DNA from 2 places in the Anaerosporomusa subterranea genome. Region 2 is predicted to be linked to the other one. Evidence: riboswitches for the same ligand, from Rfam matches in the RefSeq annotation. Region 2 holds a riboswitch; the other holds the start of a gene.
The links. Region 2 has a riboswitch for S-adenosylmethionine ahead of AXX12_RS15615 (methionine ABC transporter ATP-binding protein). Riboswitches for the same ligand answer to the same signal wherever they lie in the genome.
Positions count from the first base shown of each region.

Region 1: linked by a shared signal. The riboswitch ahead of metK (methionine adenosyltransferase) and the one ahead of AXX12_RS15615 (methionine ABC transporter ATP-binding protein) in region 2 are both predicted to bind S-adenosylmethionine.

Region 1 covers NZ_LSGP01000013.1:336,540-344,305, forward strand. The annotation lists gene fmt (methionyl-tRNA formyltransferase) at 1-845, opposite strand, end outside; gene def (peptide deformylase) at 846-1,304, opposite strand; gene priA (primosomal protein N') at 1,381-3,783, opposite strand; gene AXX12_RS19195 (hypothetical protein) at 3,924-4,100, opposite strand; gene AXX12_RS05230 (heavy-metal-associated domain-containing protein) at 4,112-4,339, opposite strand; gene metK (methionine adenosyltransferase) at 4,501-5,685, opposite strand; SAM riboswitch class I at 5,755-5,859, opposite strand; gene coaBC (bifunctional phosphopantothenoylcysteine decarboxylase/phosphopantothenate--cysteine ligase CoaBC) at 5,933-7,123, opposite strand; gene rpoZ (DNA-directed RNA polymerase subunit omega) at 7,135-7,341, opposite strand; gene gmk (guanylate kinase) at 7,338-7,766, opposite strand, start outside.
Region 2 covers NZ_LSGP01000025.1:134,259-142,024, reverse strand. The annotation lists gene AXX12_RS15625 (MetQ/NlpA family ABC transporter substrate-binding protein) at 1-638, opposite strand, end outside; gene AXX12_RS15620 (methionine ABC transporter permease) at 785-1,435, opposite strand; gene AXX12_RS15615 (methionine ABC transporter ATP-binding protein) at 1,404-2,462, opposite strand; SAM riboswitch class I at 2,534-2,638, opposite strand; gene AXX12_RS15610 (YerC/YecD family TrpR-related protein) at 2,976-3,302, shown strand; gene hisZ (ATP phosphoribosyltransferase regulatory subunit) at 3,289-4,476, shown strand; gene AXX12_RS15600 (HD domain-containing protein) at 4,477-5,004, shown strand; gene AXX12_RS15595 (D-2-hydroxyacid dehydrogenase) at 5,177-6,130, opposite strand; gene hisG (ATP phosphoribosyltransferase) at 6,308-6,973, shown strand; gene hisD (histidinol dehydrogenase) at 6,970-7,766, shown strand, end outside.

The DNA.
Region 1 (7,766 bases), on a different contig from region 2:
GCACCTACTCCTGCTTCAACAATAACTCCATCAGACGTTAACGCATGAATTCTGCCGGGATGTTTGTTAGTGCCAGCCAAGGAGGTCACAGTAGCAACTCTTGATTTGCACAATTTAAGCGACTTCTCTTTGTGGAAGCAGTAAGCACCCGGCCAGGGACAGAGACCACGAATGCGATTATGGATTTCTTGCGCAGATAGGGTCCAATCGATTCGTTCGACTTCTCTGGTCAATAGAGGAGCATATGTAGCTGCGGCATGGTCTTGAGAAGTTCGTGGTGCTTGTCCAGCTTCAGCTAGGGCTAATGTATCCAACAGTAAATCCGCTCCGGCGATCATTAGCTTGTCATGAAGTATGCCGGTTGTATCCTCTGGACCAATAGGAATCTCTTTTTTAAGTATCATATCGCCAGTATCCATACCGACATCCATATACATAGTAGTAACGCCTGTCGTCTGGTCACCATTTATGATTGCCCAATGTATTGGCGCTGCTCCACGATAGCGAGGCAACAGTGACGCATGAACATTGATGCAACCAAGTCTTGGCAGATCAAGCATATTCTTTGGCAGAATTTGACCATACGCAACTACTACGATAACATCGGGCGATAATAGACGTAGCTCTTGAAGAAAAGCCGGGTCCTTAATTTTACCCGGCTGGAGAACCGTTAAATTATAGTCAAGCGCAGCTTGTTTAATCGGCGATGGGCACATTTTTTTGCCGCGCCCTTTGGGACGATCTGGTTGAGTAACGACTGCAGCGACTTCGTGCCCTGCATTGACGATTGCATTCAAACAGGGAACTGCGAAATCAGGCGTACCCATGAAGACAACACGTAACATTTATTTATTCCCCTTATAAATCGTGTTTGAGCGTTCAATAAACAAAACGCCTTCAAGGTGGTCAATCTCGTGCTGCAACGCTCTTGCCAGTAAACCGTCGGCCACTATCCGAACTGATTTGCCATTACGATCAAGCGCTTCAACAGTCACACGGCTAGCCCGTTCAACGTCACCAAAAACACCAGGAATGCTTAAACACCCCTCTGTTGCACATTCGAGTCCTTCATGTTCAACGATTTCCGGGTTGACTAATCCGATTAATCCGTCGCCGACATCAATAACGATAATTCGCTGCGAGACGCCTATTTGCGGCGCAGCTAGTCCTACACCATCTGCAACATACATAGTCTCGGTCATCGATTCAATGAGTTCCTTAATCTTCTTTGTAATCTTTTCCACCGGCGCAGCTTTTTGTTTAAGAACAGGATCGCCTGCTTTACGTATATCTAATATAGCCATTTGGGCCTCACCTTCTGATTTTGATAATAAGAATCTATTTTCTATTTTACTCTGGTTTATGCAGAAAGGCAAATGCTTACAACAGATTATAGGGATCCACATCCACTGTGATTCCTGCTTTTGAAACTTGCAGTAACTGAGCCAGCCTTTTCTTAATATCTGTTGATGATCCACATTTAATGAGGATGTTCATTCGAAATACATCCTTAACTTTAGCGATAGTTGAAGGAAACGGACCGAGAATTTCGACACCTGTGTCAACAATGGAGCTGCGTAAGGCAGCAGTAAAGAATTCCGCATCGCGTCGAGCGCTATTTTCGATTTCCGAAGAAATGGTGCAACGAATTAGGCGAATGAACGGCGGATAGTTTAAACTCCGGCGAAAGTCGACTTCACATCCGAAAAATTGCCGGTAGTCCTGCGCTGCTCCTGACTGAACAGCATAGTGGTCAGGATTGTATGTCTGCACAATGACTGAACCGGCTTTTTGCCCGCGTCCGGCTCGGCCTGCGGCTTGGGTGACTAAGGCAAACGTCTTCTCCGCTGCCCGAAAATCCGGCAGATTTAGGGTACTATCTGCAGCCAAAATGCCAACGGCAGTTACATTGGCAATATCATGTCCTTTGGCAACCATTTGCGTGCCAAGCAGAAGATCATACTTGCCTGCTTGAAAATCCCTCAGAATAGTATCAGTTGCGAATCGGCCGCCAGTCGTGTCTCGATCCATTCGTAGTATTCGGGCATTCGGCAGCAGTCGCTTCAGCTCTTCTTCAGCTTTTTGCGTGCCCGCGCCAAAGTAGCGAATATAGCGACTCTCACAGACTGGGCATACATCGGGAACAGTTTCTTGACGTCGGCAATAATGGCAGCGCAAGCTCTGAGCGTCAGCATGATAGACAAGCGAGACTGCGCAATGCTGGCACCGCATCACGTGACCGCATTCCCGGCACAGCAAAAAAGTCGAGTGTCCGCGCCGATTTAATAGCACGATAGCCTGTTCGCCACGGCTGATGGTATCCTGTAATAAGCAAGCTAAACGGTCAGAAATAACGCTTCGTCTCCCCTGCGCCATCTCTTCTCTCATATCAACAACTTCTACGGACGGCAAAACAGCACCGTCAGCGCGTTCTGTCAATTCCAATAATGTGTATTGGTTCGACAATGCGGTTTGATAGGACTCGATGGCAGGGGTAGCGCTGCCAAGTATAACAATCGCCCCTGCTAATTCGGCTCGTTTTAATGCTACATCACGGGCGTGGTAGCGAGGTGACTCTTCTTGTTTATACGTGAATTCATGTTCTTCGTCAAGAACAATTAGACCTAGATTTGACATAGGTGCAAAAATAGCCGAGCGGGCGCCAATTACGATGCCGGCTTGGCCTTCACGTAGTCGTTGCCAGGCGTCATAGCGTTCTCGTAAGGACAACTTACTATGAAAAACAACGACATCATTGCCAAAACGATTCTTGAAACGATTAACGATTTGACTTGTCAATGCAATTTCCGGTACAAGGACTATTACTTGTCTGCCCTGGTTCCGCGTTGTTGCTGCCGCTTCCATATATATTTCAGTCTTGCCACTGCCAGTAATGCCATGTAACAAAAAGGGTTTAAAGACGTTACTAATAAGAGCGGATTGGATTTTTTCAAGACAGATAGCCTGTTCTCTAGTCAATGGTTTGCGTTCAATGGTCGTGATTTCAGATTCTCTATAGCTGTCACATAGCTGAAGAATTGGCCGACAGGTTAGGACTCCGTCGCTTATTAGTTTCTGTACTCCGGTTATTGATATGCCAAGTTGTTTCAGCGATTCCTTCGTCATCGCGCCTTTTTCTAACAGTGTTTCTAATACACGACGTTGCGCAGGTCTTTTAACATATTCTGGTAGAGACTGACGGGCTAAGGCAGGGTCGGCTAAGCAGTATTCCTGAACAAATCGGCTTTGTTGGCGGGTTTTCGCTTGGCTATCAATTACGACTAGCTTACGGTTGACGAGAAGTTGTAGTTTGCTCAGTATGTCAAGACCGAATCGACGCACCAAAGCATCTCTGTCCACAGGTTGCTTAGCTCCGATGAAAGCAATCAGACTGAGACTACCGTCAAAGACTTCACTGGTGGGCATGGGATCACAACTATTTAAATGGTAGAGTTGCTGAGTCTTAATCCCCTTTTTACCTGGTACGAATAATCGTAAGGCTTCAGCAAGAGTACAGAGATAATAGTCTGATAGCCATTGTGCCAATTGTAACATCGAGTCATCAAACCAAGGAAAATTATCGAGCGCCGTCTTTACTTGTTTTAATTCCGCCGGATCGCCATCGCGGGTTGCAATAATAAAACCCTCAGCCTCTCTATTGCCAAAAGGAACAATAACTCGCCAGCCTGGTGCGAGAAAGTCAAGCTCAGGTGGTATTATATAGCTGAATGCCTGCTGCAAGGAGCGCGTAGGCACATTGATTATGATCTCGCCAATTTTCATGAAGTGTTCCTTTATCCTTAAATAATGCTATTATACTACATTGGCTGTAGAAAGCCAAAATCCTCTTCATCCATGTTTGAAGAATGTCGAAGTTAGTCATAAACTGGTTTGGGCTCCGCCATTAGCGGAGCCCAAACCAGCTATCGAATATGCATTTTTTCCGAATAGGGATGCAATATTTCTCTCAGCGAGCAGTCATCCAAACAACTTGAACCGGCGTATGGGCTAACATCCCATTCCTCTGCAGCCTCCATGGCCGGGCGTTTATAATAATGTTTAAATCTCTGTTTTCCTGGCGGTTTGAAACGCATGAACATAAAATCAACTCCTATTCCCTGATGGAGTAGCCAAGTGTCTGTAGCGTTTCTTCGATATATCCACTTTTAACCATGTTGGGGTCATATTCTACAGATACCTGCTTATTAGTCTGATCCACGTTTACATGGCTTACACCATCAAGATGAGATAGAGTATGCTCGATGCGGTCAACGCAATGTTCACCCATAAGACCGCCGATCCGGTACACAGAATTCGTGGTCTTGTCTCGTGTCTTCATTTCGTCTCACTACCCTCCCTTCTTATCGTGAATAGTGCCAACTGTTGTAGTATAGCCCGATTTTAATGTTTTCACCGCAAAACAAGGCTGCCTAATGAGTGCGGAAATAAAAGGACGGTACTACAAGCGTAGTATCGTCCTTTTGTGAAATCTTATGAGTATTACTTGATCCCTGCATCAGTGCGGAGCAGAGTTGCTTTATCTGTTCTCTCCCAAGGCAGGTCTACATCAACCCGACCAAAGTGGCCATACGCAGCAGTCTGACGGTAAATCGGACGTCTCAAATCAAGTGATTGGATGATTGCGGCAGGTCGCAGGTCAAAATGCTTTTGGACCAACTGAGAGATCAGCGCTTCGTCAACCTTGGCTGTGCCAAAAGTTTCCACTAATACGGAAACTGGCTTGGCAATGCCGATAGCATAGGCGAGCTGAATTTCACATTTATCAGCCAATCCAGCGGCTACTACATTTTTAGCAACATAGCGCGCCGCATACGCCGCCGAGCGATCAACCTTTGTAGGATCTTTTCCTGAAAAGGCACCGCCGCCATGACGAGCCATGCCACCATAGGTGTCAACAATGATCTTTCTGCCTGTAAGCCCAGAATCGCCTTGTGGTCCGCCAACAACAAAACGTCCGGTTGGATTAATATAGTATTTCGTATTTTCATCAAGTAAATGTGCCGGTACGATCGGTTTGATAACGTGTTCAATAATATCGTTGTTAATTTGTATCCCTTCCACGTCAGGACTATGCTGAGAAGATATGACAATGGTATCAACCCGGACTGGTTTGCCCTCTTCATATTCGACGGTGACTTGAGTTTTTCCATCAGGACGCAAATAATTCATCTTTCCGTTCTTGCGAACTTCAGATAAACGGTGCGCAAGCTTATGCGCTAGGGAAATGGGCAAAGGCATATATTCAGGCGTTTCATTTGTCGCAAAACCAAACATCATGCCTTGGTCGCCGGCGCCAATGGATTCAACTGTTTCGAGTTCGCCTTTTTTCGCTTCAAACGATTTGTTAACTCCTAAAGCAATATCAGCAGATTGTTCATCAATGGAAGTTATTACACCGCAGGTCTCACTGTCAAAACCATACTTGGCACGAGTGTATCCGATATCGCGAATCGTGTGTCGAACAATTTTGGGGATATCGACATAGCAGTTGGTGGTGATTTCACCGACAACATGGACTAAACCAGTGGTGATCAGCGTTTCGCATGCTACACGGGCATAAGGATCTTGCGCCAGTATGGCGTCAAGTACACTATCCGAGATTTGGTCGGCGATTTTGTCAGGATGTCCTTCAGTAACCGACTCTGAAGTAAAAAGTCTACGCATAGATATATACCTCCTAATTACTATCCTTTCACAGTAAAAAAAAACTCCCTCAAGAGAGGGTGTTATTCTCTCCCATCTTGCGGCTATTCCGCAGGACTTGGCACCGTTTTGAGAATGCTCAAATGGTTGCCGCGGTTTCATCGGGCCTGTCCCTCCACCAACTCTTGATGAGTAGTACTATGTAATTTTCACCATGATTATTCTACGGGATAAGGGCATAAAATGCAACAGGTTTTTAGCAAATATTTTATAAGAGTTGAGAAACTTTATTCAAAATTACTAGTGCAACCTCATCTTTCGACATCAGAGGTAAATCCTCTATATGTCCATCACGGAAAATCAACTTAGCAATATTCGTATCTGTGTTAAAGCCTGCGCCTGGTAATGTCACATCATTAGCCACAATCATGTCTAAATTTTTGCGAGTTAATTTTTCCTGAGCGTGTAGCAATAAATCTTGCGTCTCTGCTGCAAAACCAACTAAAACCTGCTTTTGTTTGTGTTGGCCAAGCTCAGAGAGAATGTCAGGATTTTTCTCTAACTCTAAAACCAAACTATCGCCGGTTTTTTTTATTTTATGCACTGCAGCCTGTTTGGGACGATAATCGGCGACAGCAGCTGCCTTGATCACGATGTTTGAGTCATCATATTCAGACAATACAGCATCCCGCATCGCTGCTGCTGTTTCGACATCAATCCGCCTAACTCCTTGCGGCGTAGGTAAGGAAACAGGGCCAGATATCAGAACAACATTAGCTCCCATTTTAGCTGCCGCTTTTGCAATCGCATAGCCCATTTTTCCGCTTGATCGGTTTCCAACAAAGCGTACCGGGTCAATTGGTTCTCGCGTTCCTCCTGCGGTGACGATTACCTTCTTATCTTTGAGTATTCCGCGAGAGGAAAGCACGGCCGCAATTTCATCTACAATTCGTCCAGGGGCTGCCAGTCGTCCAGGACCTTCGGTGCCGCAAGCCAACAAACCGGATTCGGGATCGACAAAATAATACCCGAGATTTGCGAGTTTGCTCAGGTTGTTTTGGACAATGGGGTTCTGATACATGTGTGTATTCATAGCGGGAGCCAAGAGAATCGGCGCTTGGGTGGCCATAACCGTAGTAGAAAGCATATCATCAGCAATTCCATTGGCAATCTTACCAATGATATTGGCCGTTGCTGGTGCGATGACCATGATATCTGCTAGAGTTGCCAGTGCAATATGAGCTACATGCCATTGCTTTGGCTCATCCCACATACTAACAGCAACCGGATTGCCGCTCATTTCACGAAATGTTAACGGAGTGACAAATTGGGCTGAGGCCTGTGTCATAATAACATGCACACTGGCGCCAGCCTTTCTTAACAAACTGACAATTTCAACAGCTTTATATGCGGCAATGCCGCCAGTCACGCCAATAACAACGTTTTTCCCTGCTAGCACTTGCGATCCTCCTATTTAATGCCGACTTTCGTTCGTTCAAAGGAAACATGATTTTGAATAATCTCTTCCAACGCTAACGTGACAGGTTTATTGGATTTGCTGTCGGCCGTTGTTGCTTCCCCGCTCATGATTTCGCGTGCTCGTTTAGCGGTTAGGACTACGAGTGTGTATTTGCTATCCACTTTGTTGACGAGCACATCTAATGAAGGATGGATCATAAGTCTGCCTCCTTAGGCGATATTTGCCTGCCGGCAATTTCGTGAACGATTTCCTTATTACGTGCAACAAGGCACTTTTCAGCTTCAACGATAGCGGCAATTTTCCTGACTGCCTCCGGCACTTCATCATTGACAACAACATATTGGTAATTGTAAATAAACGAGAGTTCCTGATATACGCAACTCAAACGCAAATCAATGAGGTCTTGCGTTTCAGTCCCCCGCTTATGTATCCGCGTTTCCAGTTCATTAATTGAAGGCGGAACAATAAAGACAAATACTCCTTGCGGAAATTTATCTTTAACCTGCATAGCACCTTGAATATCAATCTCGAGAATAACATCTAGGCCACTTTGTAGTTGTTCCTTAACATACTTTATGGGCGTGCCATAGAATCGCCCATAAACCTCGGCCCACTCCAGAAG
Region 2 (7,766 bases):
TCTTTAACCGGAACCATGCCAGCCGCGATGGCGTAGTTTGTATTGACTGCAGCCAAGTCCACGTCGGCGATAGAACGGGGCAATTGCGCAGCGTCGAGTTCTTTGATTTTCAGGTTTTTCGGATTTTCTAGAATATCAGCGGCAGTGGCTTTATGACCAAGACCAGGCTTGAGTTTGAGCATTCCGTGCCTTTCGAGCAGAGCCAATGCGCGGCCGCCGTTCGTCGGGTCATTAGGGATGGCGACAACCGAGCCAGGCTTAATCTCAGTCAGGTTCTTCACTTTTTTTGAATACAGTCCCATGGGGAAGATTACAGTCTTGGCAATGGAAACAAGTTCAAATTTGCGATCTTTAACAATGTTGTCAAGATACGGCTCATGTTGGAAACTGTTTACATCAATGTCGCCTTGGTTCAAAGCAACATTGGGCTGAATGTAATCATTAAATTCAACGACCTGAATCTTGAGGCCGTCTTTTTCGGCGATTTTCTTCACTACATCCATGATCTCGGCATGCGGACCTGCTGTGACGCCTACTTTGATCGAGCTGGCTTTCGACGCGTCTTGTTTGGCGCCGCCGCAACCCGCGAACACAGTGGCGGCAAATACGACAAGAAGTAATACGGAAAGTTTTTTCATTTTTAATAATCCTCCATTTTAACACAATCCCTTTGCGCTCGGTGAAAGTGATTGGCCGCGAAAACGCGAAAGACACGCAGCGCCTTTCGCGTTTTCGCGGCCCAAAAACCGTTCTTTCGTTCTCAAAGACCGTGGCAGCGTTTTTCTTATTTCCTAAACTTCTTGGCGAGTGCATCACCGCAGGATTGTACAATCTGAACCTGAGCAATCAAGATAATGACAGTGATGAGCATAACGTCGGCCCGGAAACGCTGATAGCCATAGCGGATGGCCAGATCGCCCAGTCCGCCGCCACCGATGGCGCCCGCCATGGCCGAATGACCGATTAGATTAATAATCGTGAGAGTAAGACCGAGAATAATTGCGGGCAGCGCTTCTGGGACTAGAACTTTGATGATAATCTGAGTCGGTGACGCGCCCATCGCCTGTGCTGCTTCAATTACTCCGCGATCAACTTCCTGCAGTGCGGACTCAATAATTCTCGCAACAAACGGTATAGCCGCTAAACTTAGTGGCACAATGGCGGCATTGGTGCCGATCGAGGTTCCGGCGAGCAACCGGGTTAAAGGAATAATCGCAACCATTAGGATGATGAATGGAGTGGAACGGGCGGCGTTAGCGATTGCGCCTAATGTTCGGTTGAGTGCGATATTTTCCAGGATATGGCCGCGGGCAGTTGTCACTAAGATTATTCCCAGCGGCAGGCCAACCAAGGTAGCGATGAAGGATGAGACGCCAACCATATATATCGTTTCAAGCAGTGATTCAGCTAATAGCAAGAGCATCTCGTTTGACATAGCCAATCACCTCCACTCCTAATTCTCTTGCTTCTAAATAGTTTAGAGCGCTTTGCATTGAGGTTGTGTCACCAGTTACTTCAATGATTAATGTTCCAAACGGTATGTTCTGAATGTGGTCAATGTTGCCAAACAAAATACTGACATCGACGTTGCAGTGGCGAATCAGGGAGGCGATGATCGGCTCTTTCGCGGCCTTTCCCAGAAACGATACGCGAACGATTAAGTGACTGTCTGTCAAGGGAACCGGCGAGAAGGCCGTATCTTTGAAAATATCCGGTAAATCATAGTTGATAATCGTCCGGATGAATTCGCGGGTAGTGGTAGTCTCTGGCTTGGCGAACAAATCGATGACAGGCCCTTGTTCGATGATTACACCGTTCTCGATCACAGCAACCCGGTCGCAAATTTGTTTAATGACTTGCATTTCGTGGGTAATCAAGACAATGGTTAATCCAAGCCTTTTATTGATATCTTTTAGCAATTCCAGGATCGACTGTGTGGTCTGAGGATCAAGCGCAGAGGTGGCTTCATCGCATAACAGCACCTTTGGCCGGCTTGCCAGCGCTCTGGCGATGCCGACACGCTGCTTTTGACCGCCACTTAGTTGGGAAGGATATTGATTGCGTTTGTCGCTAAGTCCGACCAGATCTAACAAAGGTAAAACCGCGTCTTCAATCTTTTTCTTATCCCAGCCGACTAATTCCAGCGGAAAAGCGATATTGTCATACACCGTACGTGAAGACAATAGATTGAAGTGCTGAAAAATCATGCCAATTTTCTTACGGGCATCCCGCAAATCTCTTTCAGACATGGATGAAAGTTCCTGACCATCCACGACGACTGTACCAACAGTCGGCTTTTCCAGCATATTAATGCAACGGATGAGCGTACTTTTACCAGCGCCGCTTTTGCCGATGACGCCGAATATTTCTCCGCTGTTTACCTGGATGCTGACCCCTTTAAGCGCGTGAACCGGCCCCGACGATCCCGGATAAGTTTTTACAATGCCACTTAGGTTAATCATAGGCTGTTCTCCTTTCTACAAAAAACAAAAACCTCTTCACTGAGTGAAGAGGTACGCAGACATACCGTCTCCCCTCATCTCTCAGGATTACTCCTGTTGGAATTGGCACCGTTTCGCAAAAGCGATGGTTGCCGCAGCGTCATCGGGCCAGTCCCTCAGCTAACTCATGATGAATGGGTAATGTGTGAAGTTGATGAAATATATATTAGCACACTGAATATATGGAGTCAATACTTTTTTATAATGTCCAGAAACTATAACCGTAGAAGTCGTTAGCGCGAAGCCCGCGAAGGGCGCAAGCGCCGCAAAGCGGAATAATAACTATCTTTGCGCCGCTAGCGATCTTAGTGCACGCTTTAACCGCTAAATCGTTTCGCCCATATCCCAAAGACGCCACAGCGGTTCTCTTATTCTGTTATATTTTCTCTTTGTAAAGAATAAAAGAAGTAAAGCAGGGAAATGGTTATGATTGGCGAATTAGCGTTATATGTGTAGACAAAGGAGGATTCTGTCATGACGGTAAACCCAAAGCTGAAAGATGAACTGACCGATCAGTTGGTAAAGGCGATCTTGCTGTTGCGTACAGAAGAAGAGTGTTACCAATTTTTCGAAGACGTTTGTACCATTGGTGAAATTAAGGCTCTAGCGCAGCGACTTGAGGTGGCGGGTATGTTAAAACGGCGTCACACCTATGAAGAAATTGTCGAACGAACAGGTGCAAGCACAGCGACAATTAGTCGTGTTAAACGCTGTTTGTACTATGGCGCTGACGGATATAATATCGTGCTAACGCGTCTGGAGGAACAACTCGCGCAAGGAGGAGACAATGAAACCAAATGAGCCGGCAATCAAGATTCCCTATGGCACTAAGGACTTTTTGCCCGCTGAGGCCAGAGGTAAACGCGTGTTGGAGGAAAAGTTGGCAACCCAGTTCGGTTCTTGGGGTTATGAGGAAGTAGTTACTCCAACAATGGAATATCTCCAGACCTTAACAACCGGAACGGGCTTAGACCTGTCTGAGCAAATGTTTGTCCTTTTTGATCGTAGCAATCGAATACTGGCGCTACGACCGGAAATGACCATACCAATTGCCAGATTGGCTGCGACTCGGCTGCGGGAAAAGCCGTTGCCGTTGCGGCTGTTTTATCTGACAAACGTATTTCGCCATGAAGAAGCGCAAGCCGGCAGGCAATGCGAGTTTCACCAGGCTGGAGTGGAGTTGATGGGAGCATCTGAGCCTTCTGCTGACGCTGAAGTCATCGGCTTGGCTATTTCTGCCGCTCTTGCAGCCGGGTTGCGCGATTTCCGCATTTGCCTGGGACAGGTGGATTTTATCAACGGTATCATGGCTGATGGTGGCTTGAGTGAGCAAGAACGCCAAGAAATTAAACAATGTCTGGTGAAAAGGGATTTAGTGGGACTCGAGCGCACTACGAAGCTGAGTGGACTGACTAATGAAAAGCAAGCGGCAATTTGTCAGATACCACTTTTGAGTGGTGGACGGGAAGCACTGAGCGCGGCTAGAGACCTTGTGACTAACTTTGCGAGCCGAGCCGCTCTCGACAATTTGGAAGCTATTTTCGAATTGCTGCACGCGTATGGTTTGCAGCAATATGTTTCGTTCGACTTAGGCATTATTCGTGACTTCGATTACTACACCGGCATGGTGTTTGAAGGATATACTCCCGGACTAGGGTTCCCCTTCTGCGGCGGCGGACGCTATGATCGCATGCTGGCTTCGTTTGGTCTGGAGTGTCCGGCCACAGGCTTTGCAATGGGCATTGAGCGGTTATTGCTGGCGCTTAACCGGCAAGGTCTCAATCAGCAAGAGGGCATGCGCGACGTTTATGTAAGTTGGCAAGAGGGAAAACTACTTGAGGCAATCGCAGCAACTAGGCGACTACGCGAAGATGGCGCAGTTGTTGAACTCTCACCGATCGCTGAATTAAGAGCAAAGGCAGAACAGAATCAACGTCAACGCGGTTTTCGGGAATTGCTGTATATAGGTGAGTAAATGCGACGCGTTAAACAAGTGTTATCAGCGATACGGGCTGAAGTTACACCGCAAGATGCGGCTTTTGTCGCCAAGCATCTCACTCAGTCAGAACTTGAGCTGTTTAGGCAGATGAGCCTTCCAGATCAACGGCATTGTCTTAATGTGGCAAACACTGTAGCAGAGCTGGCTGGTGGACTGCGCGAAGTTAACCAGCCGGTTTTGATCAAAGCAGCTCTGTTACATGATGTTGGGCGCAGGCGAGGCGATGTCAGCACCAGCGATAAGATCATGGCTGTTATCAGCAGGGCTGTGTTCGGTAGCGGATTTGCTCAAAAGTGGGGCAAACAGGGACGAGGCGGTGCTTGGGAAAACTTACGCCATGCGTTCTATGTAAGTGCGAACCATCCAGAAATTGGCGCCAAACTGCTGCGACAAGCCGGAACCGAAGAACAGGTCATCAATTTAGTCCGCTATCATCATCACCCTGCCGGCATGGCCGATTCAAAGGAACTTAGCCTGCTGCGCCAAGCAGATGATTTGAATTAATAGAGGCTGTTGCAAAACGCCCATCTGCGTTGTTGCTCCTGCGGTTACTTGCTTGCGTACCCGTATCGTACGCGGCGCGGCGTAATCCTCGTCGCGCCTAGCATCTGAACATTTTGTAACAGCCTCTACCCTGAAATAGCAAAAACCCGGCTTCGGCCGGGTTTTTTGTTATTTAATATCCCTTGGACTTGTCGATAATATTAAACATCTCTCCGCCGTTTGCATAGCGGGCAAGATTATCGGCGAAGGTCTTGATCGCCCTATCTAAATAATATGGCGAACTGGCGGCAACATGGGGAGAAATGATGACATTTGGCATATCCCATAAGGGACTGTCCTCAGGCAACGGTTCCTGGTCAAAGACATCAAGGCCAGCGCCGCGAATTAATCCCTCTTGAAGTGCCTGAACCAAGTCTGATTGACGAATGACATCGCCGCGGGCGATATTGATCAGATAGGCAGACCGCTTCATGGCGGTGAAGTGCTCTAAACGCAATAACTCCCTCGTCTCTTCCGTTAGCGGCAGAGAAACAACAACAAAGTCGCAAAAGGAGAGCATTTCCAGCAGTTTATCAGGAGCATACATTTTATCAACAAAAATCTCTTGGGAAGCTCTGCGCTTTGTCGCTAATACTTGCATGCCCAGTCCCTTGGACTTTTTGGCAATTTCACGGCCAATACTGCCTAAGCCGATAATGCCAATGGTTTTTTCATGAATTTCATCAGGTAAAGTTCGCTTCCACTTTTTATCGATTTGCTGCCTAATCAATACATGTAGGCAACGGCTGAACGCAAGGATGAGTGATAAGACATGCTCAGATACCGGGATGCCATGTATACCGCGCGAATTGGTTAAAACTACATTGCTATTTTGCATTTCGGGGAAAACTAGATTCTCCACTCCTGCAGTTAAGGCATGAACCCACTTTAATTTCGGCGCTTGCGAAAACAGCGGACGAATATCAGTCATCCCCATGGCAACGATTACGTCGGTATTCTCTATATACTCTCGAGCACTTTCCAAATCACTAACGGTGATTCGAGCTTGTGGAACCAAATTCGTGATGGTAGTGATGTGGCGATCACTCAGGGGATTGAGGATCAGCACATTAAGTGTGGGTGTCATAACGATAAGCCCCCTTCAAGCTTCACTATTTTAAGTATACTTCTACAAAAAATTGAAAAGTCCTACATTTCCTGATTAGGCAAATGAAGATTAGAAAATTGTTGACTCTAAGAATATCCCATGATACCATGTTATCATATTAATAATTTAACGTAATAAAGAATACGGAGGAATATAATGACCTCAGTTGATATGAATTATTTGACAATAGCTTTGCCAAAAGGCAAGTTATTCAAACCAGCAACCGATATGTTGGCTCAATTAGGCTACAGCGCAGAAGATTTGAGCGAAAACTCGCGAAAACTGGTTATTACAAACGAAGATGCTAAACTCCGCTTTATCATCACCAAAACGTCAGATTTGCCTACATATGTTGAATATGGCGCTGCTGACATCGGTGTTATCGGTAAAGACGTACTCGTCGAAGACAAGCGTGACGTGTACGAACTGATCGACCTGGGATTTGGCTTTTGCCGGATGGTAGTCGCAGTGCCTAGACATCTGCAGCGAGAAAAGTTGAGTGATTATGCGCACATGCGGGTGGCCACCAAATATCCTGTCATCGCCGAACAGTTTTTTCGGGATAAGGGAGTTCAAGTAGAATTTATCAAACTAAACGGTTCAATTGAGCTGGCGCCGATGGTAGGCCTGTCTGAATTAATTGTTGATCTGGTGGAAACAGGCCGCACGCTAAAAGAAAATAATCTGGTTGAGATCGCCTCTGTGCTGCCAACGACTGCTCGCCTGATTGCGAATCGGGTAAGTTTTAAGATGAAATTTGAGCGGATTCATCAATTGACTGCTGGTTTGAAACAACAGATGGAAGGAAGGGTTGTCAAGTGAGAACTGTTGTAGCGGCAGACATTAGCCGTCAAGAAATAGAGCGCTTATTGATTAAACCGGCGTTCGACTCAGTAGTGCTGAATGCGTCGGCGAGACGGCGCGTGTTTGAGATGTTTGGGCGAGATATGACTGCCCAAGAGGTGGTTAATCAAATCGTAGCTGACGTGCGTACCGTTGGCGATAAAGCCGTTTTTGATTATACAGCCGCCCTTGATGGCGCCGTTATTAACACGGATAACATAGAGGTCAGCGAGGAGGAGTTTTCTGCCGCGTTTGCCTCTGTTGAGCCAGAGCTGCTGGCTGCGCTGCGACGCGCAGTCGCCAATGTCAGACGCTATCATCAGGAGCAGAAACCCAAATCCTTTTTGACCTACCGGGAGCATGGGGCAATGCTTGGGCAGACATGTCTGCCGCTTGATCGGGTAGGTATCTATGTACCTGGCGGCAAGGCTTCCTATCCCTCATCAGTGATAATGAACGCCGTACCGGCTACGGTCGCCGGTGTCAAAGAAATTATCATGGCAGTACCGCCGGCAAAGGATGGTTCGGTTAATCCACTTGTGCTAATCGCAGCGCGTGAGGCTGGGGTTACGCGAGTTTTTCGCATGGGCGGCGCCCAGGCTATCGCTGCTTTGGCCTTTGGCACGGCGACAATTCCTAAGGTGGATAAAATCACTGGTCCTGGTAATCTGTTTGTAACGTTAGCTAAAAAGGCAGTTTACGGTTATTGTGATATTGATATGTTGGCCGGCCCCAGCGAGATTTTGATCATTGCCGACGCTAGCGCCAATCC